Regions from separate parts of the Janibacter melonis genome, predicted to be linked through region 3. Evidence: predicted binding sites of a transcription regulator. Region 3 holds the regulator's gene; each other region holds the start of a gene.
What was found. Region 3 encodes Rex, which represses fermentation and respiration genes when NADH is low (regulators of the CRP and FNR family bind a similar motif). Its sites were predicted from a motif close to CTTGTGAANNNNTTCACAAG; they were not measured.
Positions count from the first base shown of each region.

Region 1 (4,359 bases), 1.4 Mb from region 3:
GTCGTGCCGTCGCCGGGGCCCTGGCCCGAGCTCTGCTGCGGGGTGGCCGACGGCGCGTCGGCGACGACGTTGGTCCGCTCGACGGGGCGCTGCTCGCCCTGCAGCCCGCTCACGGGCGGCAGGTCGGGGTTGCCGGTGCCGGTCAGGCCCGCGCCCTCGGGGCGCACGGGGTCGCCCGTCGTGCCCGGGGTGTCCTTGTCCTGCTCGCTCATGCGAGGAGATTCCTTCCGACGAGGCCCTCGTGGTCGTGCGTGGGCGCGAGCAGCTCGGTCGGGGTCGCGCCGAGCGCGGCCTGCTCGGCCGCGCGGGCGGCGGCGACGCGGTTGACGCCGAGCTTGCTGCCCTGGATCTGGCCGTGCAGCTCGATGATCGCGTTGAGCAGCATCTCCGGGCGCGGCGGGCAGCCGGGCAGGTAGATGTCGACGGGGATGATGTGGTCGACGCCCTGGACGATGGCGTAGTTGTTGAACATCCCGCCCGAGCTCGCGCAGACGCCCATCGAGATGACCCACTTCGGGTTGGCCATCTGGTCGTAGACCTGGCGCACGACGGGGGCCATCTTCTGGCTCACCCGGCCGGCGACGATCATGAGGTCGGCCTGGCGCGGGGTCGCGGCGAAGCGCTCCATGCCGAAGCGGGCGAGGTCGTAGTGCGGGGTGCCGACGGCCATCATCTCGATGGCGCAGCAGGCCAGGCCGAAGGTCGCAGGCCAGATCGAGGCCTTGCGCATGTAGCCGGCGACGTTCTCGAGCGTCGTCAGGGCGATCCCTGCCGGCAGCTTCTCCTCAAGTCCCATCAGTGTGCTCCCTTTCGCGTCAGTCCCACTCGAGGCCGCCGCGACGCCACACGTAGGCGTAGGCGACGAAGATGGTGATCATGAAGAGCACCATCTCGACGAGTGCGAAGAGGCCGAGGTTGTCGAAGGCGACGGCGAAAGGCAGCAGGAAGAGCGTCTCGACGTCGAAGATGATGAAGAGCATCGCGGTGAGGTAGTACTTCACCGGGAAGCGGCCGCCCTCGGCGGCCTGGGGGGTGGGCTGGATGCCGCACTCGTAGGCCTGGGCCTTGGCGGAGTTGTACCGGGCCGGGCCGACGACCAGGCTGGTGCCCACCGACAGGAGGGCGAAGCCCAGACCCAGGGCCAGCAGGATGCCGAGCGGGATGTAGGGGTTCATCGCGTCATGACCTCGCTTTCCGTCAGCACGCTGTGACGCATGTCATTCATCCTAGGGGTCGTCATCGAAGCCTCCTCAGGCGCTCGGCGCCAGGCGCGTCATCGCCTGGATGACGCGGTCGTCGAGGCCGCCGCCGCTCTCCTGCGGCAGGTTGGCCATGAGCTTGAGCATGAAGCGCATGAGCGTCGTCCGGGGGAGACCGTACTTCGTCGCCAGGCGCATGATCTCCGGCTTGCCGATGAGCTTGGCGAACTCTGCACCGATCCGGAAGTAGCCGCCGTGCATCTGCTTCATCCGCAGGACGTAGCGCTGCAGCACGGCCTCGCGGGCCGCCAGGCTGCTCGCGCGCAGCGCCTCGTCGATGACCTCGGCGGCGACGAAGGCGGCCTCGAGGGCGTAGTCGATGCCCTCGCCGTTGAAGGGGTTGACCATGCCGCCGGAGTCGCCGACGAGGAGCAGGCCCCGGTCGTACAGCGGCTGGCGGTTGAAGGCCATCGGCAGGGCCGCGGACTTGATCGGGCCGGTGATCGTCGCCTCGGAGATGCCCCACTCGTCGGGCATCGAGGCCACCCAGCGGCGCATGACGTCCTTGTAGTCCGTGCGCCCGAAGGCCTCGGAGGTGTTGAGGATGCCCAGGCCGATGTTGCTGCGCCCGTCGCCGAGACCGAAGAGCCAGCCGTAGCCGGGCATGAGGATGTCGCGGCCGTCCTCCCCCTTCGTCCACAGCTCGAGGTGGGACTCCATGTAGTCGTCCGTGTGGCGCGGCGTCTCGTAGTACGCGCGCACCGCGACGCCCATCGGGCGGTCCTCGCGCTTCTCGCGGCCGAGGGCCACGGCCAGGCGCGAGCTCACGCCGTCGGCGGCGACGACGACGGGCGCCCGGTAGGTGACCCGCTCCCCCGTCGCGCGGCCGGTCTCGGACATGACCTTCGCGACGACGCCGACGACGCGGCCGTCGTCGTCGAGGACGGGCTCGGTGACGTTGCGCCGCTCGACCAGCTCGGCGCCGCAGCGCTCGGCGTGCCGGGCGAGGTACTCGTCGAGGTCCTCGCGGCCGCGGGCCATGCCGAAGGAGGGGAAGGAGTCGACCTCGGGCCAGTCGAGCTGGAGGCGCATGCCGCCGCCGATGATCCGCAGGCCCTTGTTGTGGGCCCAGCCGTCGGTCTCGGCGGTGGGGACCTCGAGGTGGATGAGCTGGCGGACCGCGCGCGGGGTGAGCCCGTCGCCGCAGATCTTGTCGCGGGGGAAGGAGGTCTTCTCGAGCAGGACGACGCGGCGGCCGGCCTTGGCCAGCCAGGCGGCGGTCGCGCTGCCCCCCGGACCGGCGCCGACGACGACGACATCCGCGTGCACGACGTCGCCGTCGAGCCGCGGGGTGGGGGCGTCAGCAGGGGTGGTCACGCTCGTCCTCGGGTGCTTGTGAAGGGATTCACGAACTACGACAGGGTACGTGCCGGTCGCGAAGGGGTGCAGTGAGGTTGTCCTAACCTGGCCCGTCGGGCCCGGGTCGGGTCAGGCCGGGTTGATCCCGCGGTGGAGGGCGACGATCCCGGCCGAGAGGTTGGTCCACTCGACGTCGTGCCAGCCGGCGGTGGCGAGGTCGCTCGCCAGCTCGCGCTGGCCGGGCCAGGCCTGGATCGACTCGGCGAGGTAGACGTAGGAGTCGGGGTTGGAGGAGATCCGGCGGGCCACGGCGGGCAGCGCGCCCATGAGGTAGCGCTTGTAGATCGTGCGGAAGCCCGGGACGACGGGGTCGCTGAACTCGCAGACGACGAGCCGGCCCCCCGGACGGGTGACCCGCCGGAACTCCGCGAGCGCGACGTGCCGGTCGGCGACGTTGCGCAGGCCGAAGGACATCGTCACCGCGTCGAAGGTGTCGTCGGCGAAGGGGAGGCGCATCGCGTCGGCCGCGGTGAGGGCGAGCGCGGGGTTGCGCCGGCGACCCTCGCGCAGCATCCCGAGGGAGAAGTCGGCGGGGACGACGTCGACCCCGCGGGCCGCGAAGGGCTCGCTCGAGGTGGCGGTGCCCGCCGCGATGTCGAGGACCCGCTCGCCGGTCTGCGCGTCGACGGCCTCCACGACGGCCGTGCGCCACGCGCGGTCCTGGCCGAGGGAGAGGACGTCGTTGGTGAGGTCGTAGCGCTTCGCGACGTCGTCGAACATCGTCGCGACGTCCTTGGGGTCCTTCTCGAGGGAGGCGCGGATCATGGACCCATCCTCGCACCCGGGACCCTGCCGCACGGACGGGCAGGAGGACGGCCGTGAGGACGGCCACGCCCGGGGGCAGGCGTACGCTGATCGGGCGATGACCACCCTCGACCCCGCCCTGGCGCGCCTCGACGCCCGCACCTCCCCCTCGTCGTCCCCGCGCCTGGTCTGCCGGACCGTGCGGGTGCCCGCGACCCGGGTGGGTGACCTCCTGGCCCTGCTGCCCGACGACACCTCGCAGGTGCTCTCGTGGGTGCGACGCGGCGAGGGTCTCGTCGGCTGGGGCGAGGTGGCCGGGCTGTCGGTCACCGGCGAGGACCGCTTCGGGCGGGCGCAGGACTGGTGGCGCGAGATCACCGCGGTCGCCGACGTCGATGACGAGGTCGAGGTTCCCGGCACCGGTCCGATCTGCTTCGGCTCGATGGCCTACTCGGCCCGCTCGCAGACCCCCTCCCGGCTCGTCGTCCCCGCCGTCGTCGTCGGCCGCCGGGGCCGGGACGCCTGGGTGACGACGACCTGGCTCGAGGGCGAGAAGCCCTCCCCCGTGGACGACGCGGTCGAGATCTCCCTTCGCCCCTCCCCCGCGCCGCGCGCGCCGGAGTCGATCCGCTTCAGCGACGGCGACCTCTCGGCCGGCTCGTGGGCCGGGATCGTCGAGCAGGCCGTCGCGCGGATCAGCGCCGGCGAGCTCGACAAGGTCGTCCTCGCCCGCAGCCTCGACGTCGAGGCCGACTCGCGGATCGACCCCCGATGGGTGCTGCAGCGCCTCGCGCAGGACTACGACACGACGTGGGTCTTCTCCGTCGCCGGTCTCGTCGGCGCGACCCCGGAGATGCTCGTGCGCCTCGAGCGCGGCCTCGTCACCTCGCGGGTGCTCGCCGGCACGATCCGGCGCACCGGCGACGACAGCCACGACCTCGCGCTCGCGGGCTCGCTCGCGCGCAGCAGCAAGGACCTCGAGGAGCACGAGTACGCC
Region 1 covers NZ_CP044548.2:1,866,282-1,870,640, forward strand. Annotated here, with positions in the region: gene EEW87_RS08800 (NADH-quinone oxidoreductase subunit C) at 1-212, opposite strand, end outside; gene EEW87_RS08805 (NuoB/complex I 20 kDa subunit family protein) at 209-796, opposite strand; gene EEW87_RS08810 (NADH-quinone oxidoreductase subunit A) at 816-1,175, opposite strand; gene EEW87_RS08815 (geranylgeranyl reductase family protein) at 1,251-2,576, opposite strand; gene EEW87_RS08820 (demethylmenaquinone methyltransferase) at 2,688-3,383, opposite strand; gene EEW87_RS08825 (isochorismate synthase) at 3,481-4,359, shown strand, end outside.
Region 1: the regulator Rex is predicted to act here: its motif matches at 2,592-2,611, upstream of EEW87_RS08815 (geranylgeranyl reductase family protein).

Region 2 (4,359 bases), 1.6 Mb from region 3:
TCAGCCCGAAGATGAGCTCCTCGAGGTGCGGGATGAGAGGCATGGTCTCGCCTTCTCCACCCGCCGTCGCGAGGCTCACGACCGACGTTGCGGTTGCCGTGATGTGCACGGAGTACTCCTAGGGGACGTCGAGCTGGTTCTGACGAGGTGTCTGACCGAGGTCAGAGGACGAACGCGAGAACCAGACCGAAGATCGCGAGGGCCTCGGCGAGCGCGAAGCCGAGGATGGCGATCGGCTGGAGGAGGTTGCGGGCCTCGGGCTGGCGGGCGACACCGTTGATGTACGCGGCGAAGATCAGGCCGACGGCGATGGCCGGGCCGATCGCGGACAGGCCGTAACCGATGAGCGAGAGGGAGCCGGTGATTTCCATGAGTCTTTTTCCTCTTCCGTTTCTGTGGTTCCCCCGGCGACGCGGCGCCGGGAAGTTGTGGGGTGCTATTCGGTTGTGCGGTGGTGCAGCTTCGTAGCGCCGTCGATCAGTGGTCGTCGGCGAGGGCGCCGGCGATGTAGCTCGCGGCGAGCAGGGTGAAGACGAACGCCTGGAGGAACTGCACCAGGGCCTCGAAGAGCATCATCACGCCGGCCATGAGGAAGGTCGGCAGGGACAGCGCCTTCATGAGCGCACCGTCGGACTCGAGCAGGAAGTACGCGCCCGCGGTGACGAAGAGGTAGATGAGCATGTGCCCGGCGAACATGTTGCCGAAGAGTCGCAGCGCGAGCGTCAGCGGCCGGGTGATGAAGTAGGTGACGAGCTCGAGGACGAGGATCACCGGGGCGATCCAGCCCGGCAGGCCCGGGGGCACCATGTGCTTGAAGTAGCCGACGAAGCCCATCTTCTGGAAGCCGATCCAGTGGTAGACGACGTAGACGACGAGCGTCAGGGCGATCGGGAAGCCGATCTTGCCCGTGACGGGGTTCATCGCGAGCGGGAAGATCCCCATGAGGTTGTAGAAGAGGATCATCGTGAAGAGCGTCGCGAGGAGCGGCACGAAGCGCCGGAACTCCTTGGTGCCGATCATGTCGCGGGCGACCGAGTTGCGCGGGAGGTTGTAGAAGCCCTCGAGCATCCACTGGCCCTTGGAGGGCACGACAGCCGCGCGGCGGCTCAGCGCGATCATCACGAAGGACAGCACGCCGGTGACGATCGCGGCCCAGGCCATCTGGTTGGTGACGGTCAGACCGCCGACCTCGAAGAGGGGCTGCCAGAAGATCTCCGGCGTGGGGGCCGTGTAGCCCTCGCCCTCGCCGGCGGCCATGGGCGCGAGCGCGGCGATGTGCGCGGGCGCAGTCAGGATCACGGGTTCTCCTCGTTGTGTGGCTTGGCTCCGGGCAGCGCGGTATCGCCGCCGCTCGTGGGTGCCTGAGACGTACCGTACCGGAGCCAGATGACGTAGAGCGACAGCCCCATCCCGACCACGACGCCCACCGCGACGATCAGCGACGTGCCGAGCCATCGGTCGAGCAGCCATCCGGCGCCGCCGAAGAGCACGGGTCCGGTGACCAGGTAGGCGAGGACGGTCGCGCCGAGCGCGTCCGCCTGGGCGGTGGGGCTCGGCCCCTCGGTCTCGGTGGACCAGCGGTGTGCGTCCGGGGCCACCCCTTCGCGCCGGGTGACGAGGCGCGGTGCAGGGGTGTCGGTCTTGCGGGGACGGGGGCTCATCGCGCCCCTCCGGGGTAGATCTCGTGGCGAGCACGGGCGTACCCGGCGATCTGGCCGGCCTGCAGCACGACGGTCTGGGCGACCGTGGCGGCGGCGAAACCCGCGCTGTGGAGCCATTCCTGGTCCCTCACGGCGAGCAGGACGGCGACGAGGATGATGAGCTGGCCGATGTACACGACGAGGGCTCCAGCCATCGTCGCGCCCGGGTCTCCCGACATGATGAGGCGCATCGCGACGAGGCCGACGAGCATGATGACGGAGGCGGTCGCTGCTCCGGCGAGGGTGGACCAGCCGGCCCTCTCCCCCGCGGCGAGCCACCCGATGACCGGCGCGGCGACGCACCCGGCGACGCCTGCGATCACGACACCGCGAAGCATGCCCGTGATGGGCTCGCGGGTGGTGCGCGTGGCGGTCATGGCGTCCTTCGGCACGGGATCTGGTCGAGGCTCGAGCGGGCCCTCACGGCCCGTCGTCGGCGCTTGTGAAAGTTATCACAAGCGCCTCCGACCCCGCGACTCGAGCGCGACGAGCGGCCGCCGTCCCACCCCTTCGGGCGGTCGTAGCGCGAAGGCCCCAGGGCCCAGGCCTGGACACCACCTACCCCCGAGAAGTTGGCGCCAGCACCGGTTGCAGCACGAGCATCTGCCAACTTTCCGAGCACACGGGTCGTCTCAGGGCTCGCTGACGCTCGCACCTCGACCACCAACGCCCTCTCGCTGGTCGAGGTGCGAAGGCCGCCAGGCCTGAGCCTCGAGACCACCCGCCCCCGAGAAGCTGACACCAGCACCGGTTGCAGCACGAGCATCTGCCAACTTCCCGAGCAGCGACGTGGTCTCGAGGCTCTTCGTCGCACCTCGACCACCAACGCCCTTGCGCTGGTCGAGGTGCGAAGGCCCCCCGGGCCTGAGCCTCGAGACCACCCGCCCCGAGAAATTGGCACCAGCACCGGTTGCAGCACGAGCATCTGCCAACTTCCCGAGCACCCGGTCGTCTCGGGGCTCGCTGACGCTCGCACCTCGACCAACCAAGAACGGTCAGGCGTCGAGGCGGCGGCCGTGGCGGTCAAAGGTCTTGGGGCGGTGGCCGGGGCGGGAGAAGCGCGGGAGCCACGCGGTGAGGACGACGGCGACGGCGAGCAGCGCGAGGACGCCGACCGAGGCGAGCTCGGCCGGCATGACGACGAAGCTCACCGAGCCGGCGGCGACGACGAAGGCCCACCACCACAGCAGGAGCACCGCGCGGCGGTGGCCGTGGCCGATCCGCAGCATGCGGTGGTGCAGGTGCTGGGCGTCGGGGTGGAAGGGGCTCTGGCCCCGAGCGGTGCGGCGCACGACGGCGAAGAGGACGTCGAGCAGCGGCAGCAGCATGATCGCGATCGGCACGAGCAGCGGCAGGATCGTCGCCGCGACCGGGTTGTCGCTCACCTGGCTCGGGTTGACCGCACCGGTCGTGCTGATCGTCGCGGCGGCGAGGAGCAGCCCGAGCAGGAGCGCCCCGCTGTCGCCCATGAAGAGCCGGGCGGGGAAGAAGTTGTGCGGCAGGAAGCCCAGGCAGCACCCGAGCATCGCGGCGGAGATGAAGGTCGCCGAGCTGAAGACGTTCGGCGGGTTGTACGAGGCCGAGATGAGATAGCTGTACACGAAGAACGACCCCGCGGCGATCGCGACCGTCCCCGCGGCGAGCCCGTCGAGCCCGTCGATGAAGTTCACCGCGTTCGTCGCGAGGACGACGACGAAGATCGTCAGGATGACGAGGACCGGCGCCGGCAGGACCGTGACGACCCCGAGCGGCAACGAGAAGAACTGCACGCCGGAGAAGGCCATGATCCCGGCGGCGACCAGCTGCCCGCCCAGCTTCGTCGCCGGGTCGAGGTCGCGGACGTCGTCGATCGCGCCGACGAGGCAGACGACCGCCCCGGCGGCGAGCACCCCGACGAGCTCGCGCGTCTCGAAGACCTGCGAGAGGAAGGGCAGGCGCCACGCGAGCAACGTCGCGGCGGCGTACCCCATGAGGATCGCCACTCCCCCGAGACGAGGGATCGGCACGGTGTGCACGTCGCGGCTGCGGACCGGGGTGTACGCCCCGGTCCGCACCGCGATCGCCCGCATGGCGGGCACGCACAGGTAGGTCGTCGCCAGCGCCACGAGGACGACGAGCAGGTACTCACGCACGCGCCGCCTCCGTCGTCACTCGTGATGTGGTCAGCCCCGGGCCCGGTCGGGCCCGGCTCAGCGAGGGTAGGCGGGGAAGGCGGTGACGAGCTCGTCGACGCCCGCGCGCACCTGCTGGCTCACGGCGTGCTCGGGGTCGGCGTCGCCCTGGGTGACGGCGACGTGGATGAGCTCGGCGATGGTCGCCATCTCGGCCTCGCCCATGCCCTGGGTCGTGACGCACGGGGTGCCGACGCGCACGCCCGAGGCGATGCCCGGCTTCTGCGGGTCGTTGGGGATGGCGTTCTTGTTGAGCACGATCCCGGCCGCGTCGGCGCGCGCCTCGGCGTCCTTGCCCGTCACGCCGACACCCTGGAGGTCGAGCAGCGCGAGGTGCGTGTCGGTGCCACCGGTCGTCGGGCGGATGCCGCGCTCGGCCAGGCCGGCCGCGAGCGCCTGGGAGTTGGTGATGACGCGCCGGGTGTAGTCGGCGTACTCCGGGCTCGCGCACTCCTTGAAGTTCACGGCCTTGGCCGCGATCGTGTGCA
Region 2 covers NZ_CP044548.2:1,486,679-1,491,037, forward strand. Annotated here, with positions in the region: gene EEW87_RS06995 (F0F1 ATP synthase subunit B) at 1-109, opposite strand, end outside; gene EEW87_RS07000 (ATP synthase F0 subunit C) at 162-371, opposite strand; gene atpB (F0F1 ATP synthase subunit A) at 478-1,299, opposite strand; gene EEW87_RS07010 (AtpZ/AtpI family protein) at 1,296-1,661, opposite strand; gene EEW87_RS07015 (Cg1360 family ATP-synthase-associated protein) at 1,658-2,077, opposite strand; gene EEW87_RS07020 (MraY family glycosyltransferase) at 2,696-3,832, opposite strand; gene EEW87_RS07025 (serine hydroxymethyltransferase) at 3,890-4,359, opposite strand, start outside.
Region 2: the regulator Rex is predicted to act here: its motif matches at 2,140-2,159, upstream of EEW87_RS07015 (Cg1360 family ATP-synthase-associated protein).

Region 3 (4,359 bases):
CCAGCGCGCCGGGGTCGTCGACGCGAGCGTCGACCAGCTCGACCTGCTCGCCTTCGGGCGCGGTCTCGACACGACGAAGATGCGCCGCGAGCTGCACTTCGAGCCGCGGTACACGACGCGAGAGGCCTTCGAGTCCTTCGCGCAGACCCTGCGGCACCGGATGGTGCTGCCCGGCGGGGGCACCCGCTCGAGCTGGCGGGCCGCCGAGGCCGCCGAGCGCGCCATGTCCGTGATCGACCGCCCCGGGAAGAAGGACTGATGGCGCAGCGCACACCGTCGAGCACGACGAAGAAGACCGCGCGGGCTGCGACGCCCGCGAGGAGCGCGACGAAGACGGCGGCGACGAAGGCCGGCACGCGGAAGACCGCCGCCGCGAAGAAGACCACCGCGAAGAAGGCCACCGCGCAGAAGACCACCGCGAAGAAGACCACCGCGAAGAAGGCGTCGACCACGAAGACCGCCGCCCCGCGCTCCGCGGTCGCCGCGGCGGCCGAGCGCGCCGGCGGCGAGCGGGCCCGACGCCGCTCGACCCCCCTGCTCGCCGGCAGCGAGACGACGGCGCCCCCGACGAAGAAGACCACCGCGTCGTCGGCCTCGCGCCCGACCGCCTCCCGCCGGGCGAGCCGCCCGGCCGCCGCGGTCGGCGGCTCCGCCCCGACGTCAGGGACGACGAAGGGGGCGTCGCGACCGGCCCGCACGACGCGCAGCACCACCCGCGCCGCGGGCGCCCCGGCCCTGCGCGTCGTCGACGGCGAGGGCACGGGCACCCGTCGCCCCCGGCGCACGACCACCCCGAGGCCGCGCGTGGCCACCGCGCCGACGACCCCTTCGCCCGCGTCGGCACCCGCCGAGGGCACCCCGAGCAGCGGCACCGCGCTCGCCCCGGGCGTCGCCGAGCTGCTCTCCGTCGCGCTCTCGGCCGGCCAGGTCGCGTCGCGCACCATCGGCGGGGCGGTGAGCAACGCGGCGGGCGAGGAGTGGGAGCGCCGACTCGGCGAGGTCCTGTCCTTCCTGCGCCGCCGGGTCCAGGGCGACTACAGCGTCGACGACTTCGGCTTCGACGAGGACTTCACCCTGCACACCGCCTTCCCGGTGCTGCGCCTGCTCAAGGACCGGTGGTTCCGCGTCGAGGTCCGCGGCATCGAGAACATCCCGGCCACGGGCGGCGCGCTCGTCGTCTCCAACCACTCCGGCACCATCGCCCTCGACTCGGTGATGACCCAGCTGGCGATCCACGACGCGCACCCGCAGCACCGCTTCCTGCGCATGCTCGGGGCCGACCTCGTCTTCGCGCTGCCCGTCGTCGGCGACTTCGCGCGCAAGACCGGCGCGACGCTCGCGACGAACCCGGACGCGGAGCGCCTCATGACCTCTGGCGAGCTCGTCGGGGTGTGGCCCGAGGGCTTCAAGGGCGTCGGCAAGCCCTTCCGCGAGCGCTACAAGCTGCAGCGCTTCGGCCGGGGCGGCTTCGTCGCGGCGGCGATCCGCAGCGAGGTGCCGATCATCCCGTGCTCGGTCGTCGGGGCCGAGGAGATCTACCCGATGGTCGGCAACGCCAAGACCCTCGCCCGGCTGCTCGGCGCGCCGTACGCACCGATCACGCCGACCTTCCCGCTCCTCGGCCCGCTCGGCCTCGTGCCGCTGCCGAGCAAGTGGATCATCGAGTTCAGCCCGCCGGTCGACACCGCGAGCCTCGGTCCCGCGGCCGCCGACGACCCCGCGCTCGTCTTCGACCTCACCGACCAGGTGCGCGAGACGATCCAGCAGACGCTGTACTCGGTGCTCATGACCCGTCGCTCGGTCTTCTTCTGATGGCCTGGGCTCCTGCCGGTCGCCTGGCCGTCGTCACCCGTGAGGGGTGCCAACTGTGCGTCGTCGCGCTCGAGACCGTGCGCCGGGTCGCCGCCGAGCACGACCTCGACGTCGAGGTCGTCGACGTCGACCGCGACCCCGAGCTGCTCGCCCGCTACTCGGAGGAGGTCCCCGTGACCTTCGTCGACGGGGCGCAGCACGACTACTGGCGGGTCGACGAGACCCGCCTCCGGGCGGCCCTCGAGCGGTCCTGACGGGCCCGAAGGGGGAGCCCGCCCACCCCTTCGGGCGTGGCCGCGACCACGGGTCGTCGCGACTTTGTGCAAATGTTCACAAGCCGTTAGCCTGAGTTGGTCGCCGCTCGCGCCACCTGTGCTCGCGGCGCAGAGAGGAGCAGCGAGTCGATCGTGACCGCCACCAGCGCAGCCAAGCGCGGGATCCCCGACGCGACCGTGGCGCGCCTGCCCGGGTACCTCAGGGCACTCGACGGGCTCGTGGCGCAGGGCGTCGGCTCGGTCTCCTCGGAGGAGCTCGCGACGAGCTCGGGGGTGAGCAGCGCGAAGCTGCGCAAGGACCTCAGCCACCTCGGCTCCTACGGCGTGCGCGGCGTCGGCTACGACGTCGGCCACCTGCGCTACCAGATCTCGCGGGCCCTCGGCCTCACCCAGGACTGGCCGGTCGCCATCATCGGCATGGGCAACCTCGGCCGCGCGCTCGCCTCGTACGGCGGCTTCGCGCCCCAGGGCTTCACCGTCGTCGCCGTCCTCGACCGCGACCCCGCGCTCGTCGGCCAGCGGGTGGGCGACCTCGTCGTGCAGCCGATGGAGGTGCTGCCGAGCCTCACCGAGGGCGGCCAGGCCGCGATCGGCGTCATCGCCGCCCCCGCCGCCTCCTCGCAGGACGTTGCCGACCAGCTCGTCGCCGCCGGCTTCTCCTCGATCCTCAACTTCGCCCCCGGCGTGATCTCGGTGCCCGACCACGTGCAGGTCCGCAAGGTCGACCTCGCGACCGAGCTGCAGATCCTCGCCTACCACGAGCAGCGCCGCACCAGCCCCGGTGCCGACCTGGAGGTCGCCCGATGAGCACCGTCGTCTTCGGTCTCAACCACCACCGCACGCCCATCCAGCTGCTCGAGCGGGTCTCGCTCGGCCAGGACGTCGCGGCCCGGCTCACGGAGTCGGCCCTCGAGAGCCCGGACATCAGCGAGGTCGTCGTCGTCTCGACGTGCAACCGCACCGAGGTCTACGCGGAGGTCAGCGCCTTCCACGGCGCCGTCGCCGATCTCACCACCGCCCTCACCGGTGTCACCGGGGTCACCCAGGACGACCTCGTCGAGCACCTCGAGCTCCAGTACGGCGAGGCCGCCGTCGCCCACGTCTTCAACGTCGCCGCCGGGCTGGACTCCATGGCCGTCGGCGAGGCCCAGATCGTCGCGCAGCTGCGCGACGCGCTCGCCGTCGGGCAGGACAGCGGCGCGGCCGGCCCGGCCCTGAACCACCTGCTCCAGCAGGCCCTGCGCACGGGCAAGCGCGTGCGCACCGAGACCGGCCTGGACCGCGTCTCACGCTCCCTCGTCGAGGTCGGTCTCGAGCTCGCCCGTGACCTGCTCGGCGCGGTCGAGGGGCTCGACGTGCTCGTCGTCGGGGCGGGCTCGATGAGCTCGCTCGCCGCGACGACCGCCTCGCGCCTCGGCGCCGGCTCGATCACCGTTGTCAACCGCACGCACGAGCGGGCCGTCTCGCTCGCCGCCCGGCTCGACGCGCAGGCCCGCCCGATCGCCGAGATCGAGGCCGCCCTCGCCCAGGCCGATGTCGTCATCTCGTGCACCGGCTCGACCGGTCTCGTCGTCGACCTCGCCGCCGCCGCCGACGCGCAGGTCGCCCGCTCCGGTCGCGCGCAGGTCTACCTCGACCTCGCGATGCCCCACGACGTGGCCGCCGAGGTCGGCGGGCTGCGCGGTGTCACCCGTCTCGGGCTCGCCGAGCTCGGCCAGGCCCTCGGCCGCGGCACCGAGCTGCCCGAGGTGAGCGCCGCGCGCGGTGTCGTCGCCGACGCCGTGCACCGCCACCTCAGCGACCGCGCCGCGCAGGTCGCCGCCCCGACGGTCACCGCGATCCGCGCCGCGGCCGCCGAGGTCGTCACCCGTGAGCTCGAGCGGGTCGACCAGCGCACGCCCGACCTCACCGACGCCGAGCGCGCCGAGGTCCACCTCGCCATCCACCGGGTCGTCGAGAAGCTCCTCCACCGCCCGACGGTGCGGGTCAAGGAGATGGCCATCGACGGGCGCATCGTCGAGTACGAGGACGCGATCCGGGCCCTCTTCGACCTGCACGGGAGCGAGCTGTCGTGACCTTGCGGATCGGGACCCGTCGCAGTGCCCTCGCGACGACGCAGACCGGCCACGTCGCCGACGCGCTGCGCGCGGCCGGGCACGACGTCGAGATCGTCGAGATCACGACGGAGGGTGACGTCACGAGCGCTCCGCTGAGCCTGCTCGGCGGCACCGGGGTCTTCGCCTCCGCGCTGCGCCACGCCCTGCGCGACGGC
Region 3 covers NZ_CP044548.2:3,295,632-3,299,990, forward strand. Annotated here, with positions in the region: gene EEW87_RS15870 (NAD-dependent epimerase/dehydratase family protein) at 1-259, shown strand, start outside; gene EEW87_RS15875 (lysophospholipid acyltransferase family protein) at 259-1,812, shown strand; gene EEW87_RS15880 (glutaredoxin family protein) at 1,812-2,066, shown strand; gene EEW87_RS15885 (redox-sensing transcriptional repressor Rex) at 2,220-2,894, shown strand; gene EEW87_RS15890 (glutamyl-tRNA reductase) at 2,891-4,162, shown strand; gene hemC (hydroxymethylbilane synthase) at 4,159-4,359, shown strand, end outside.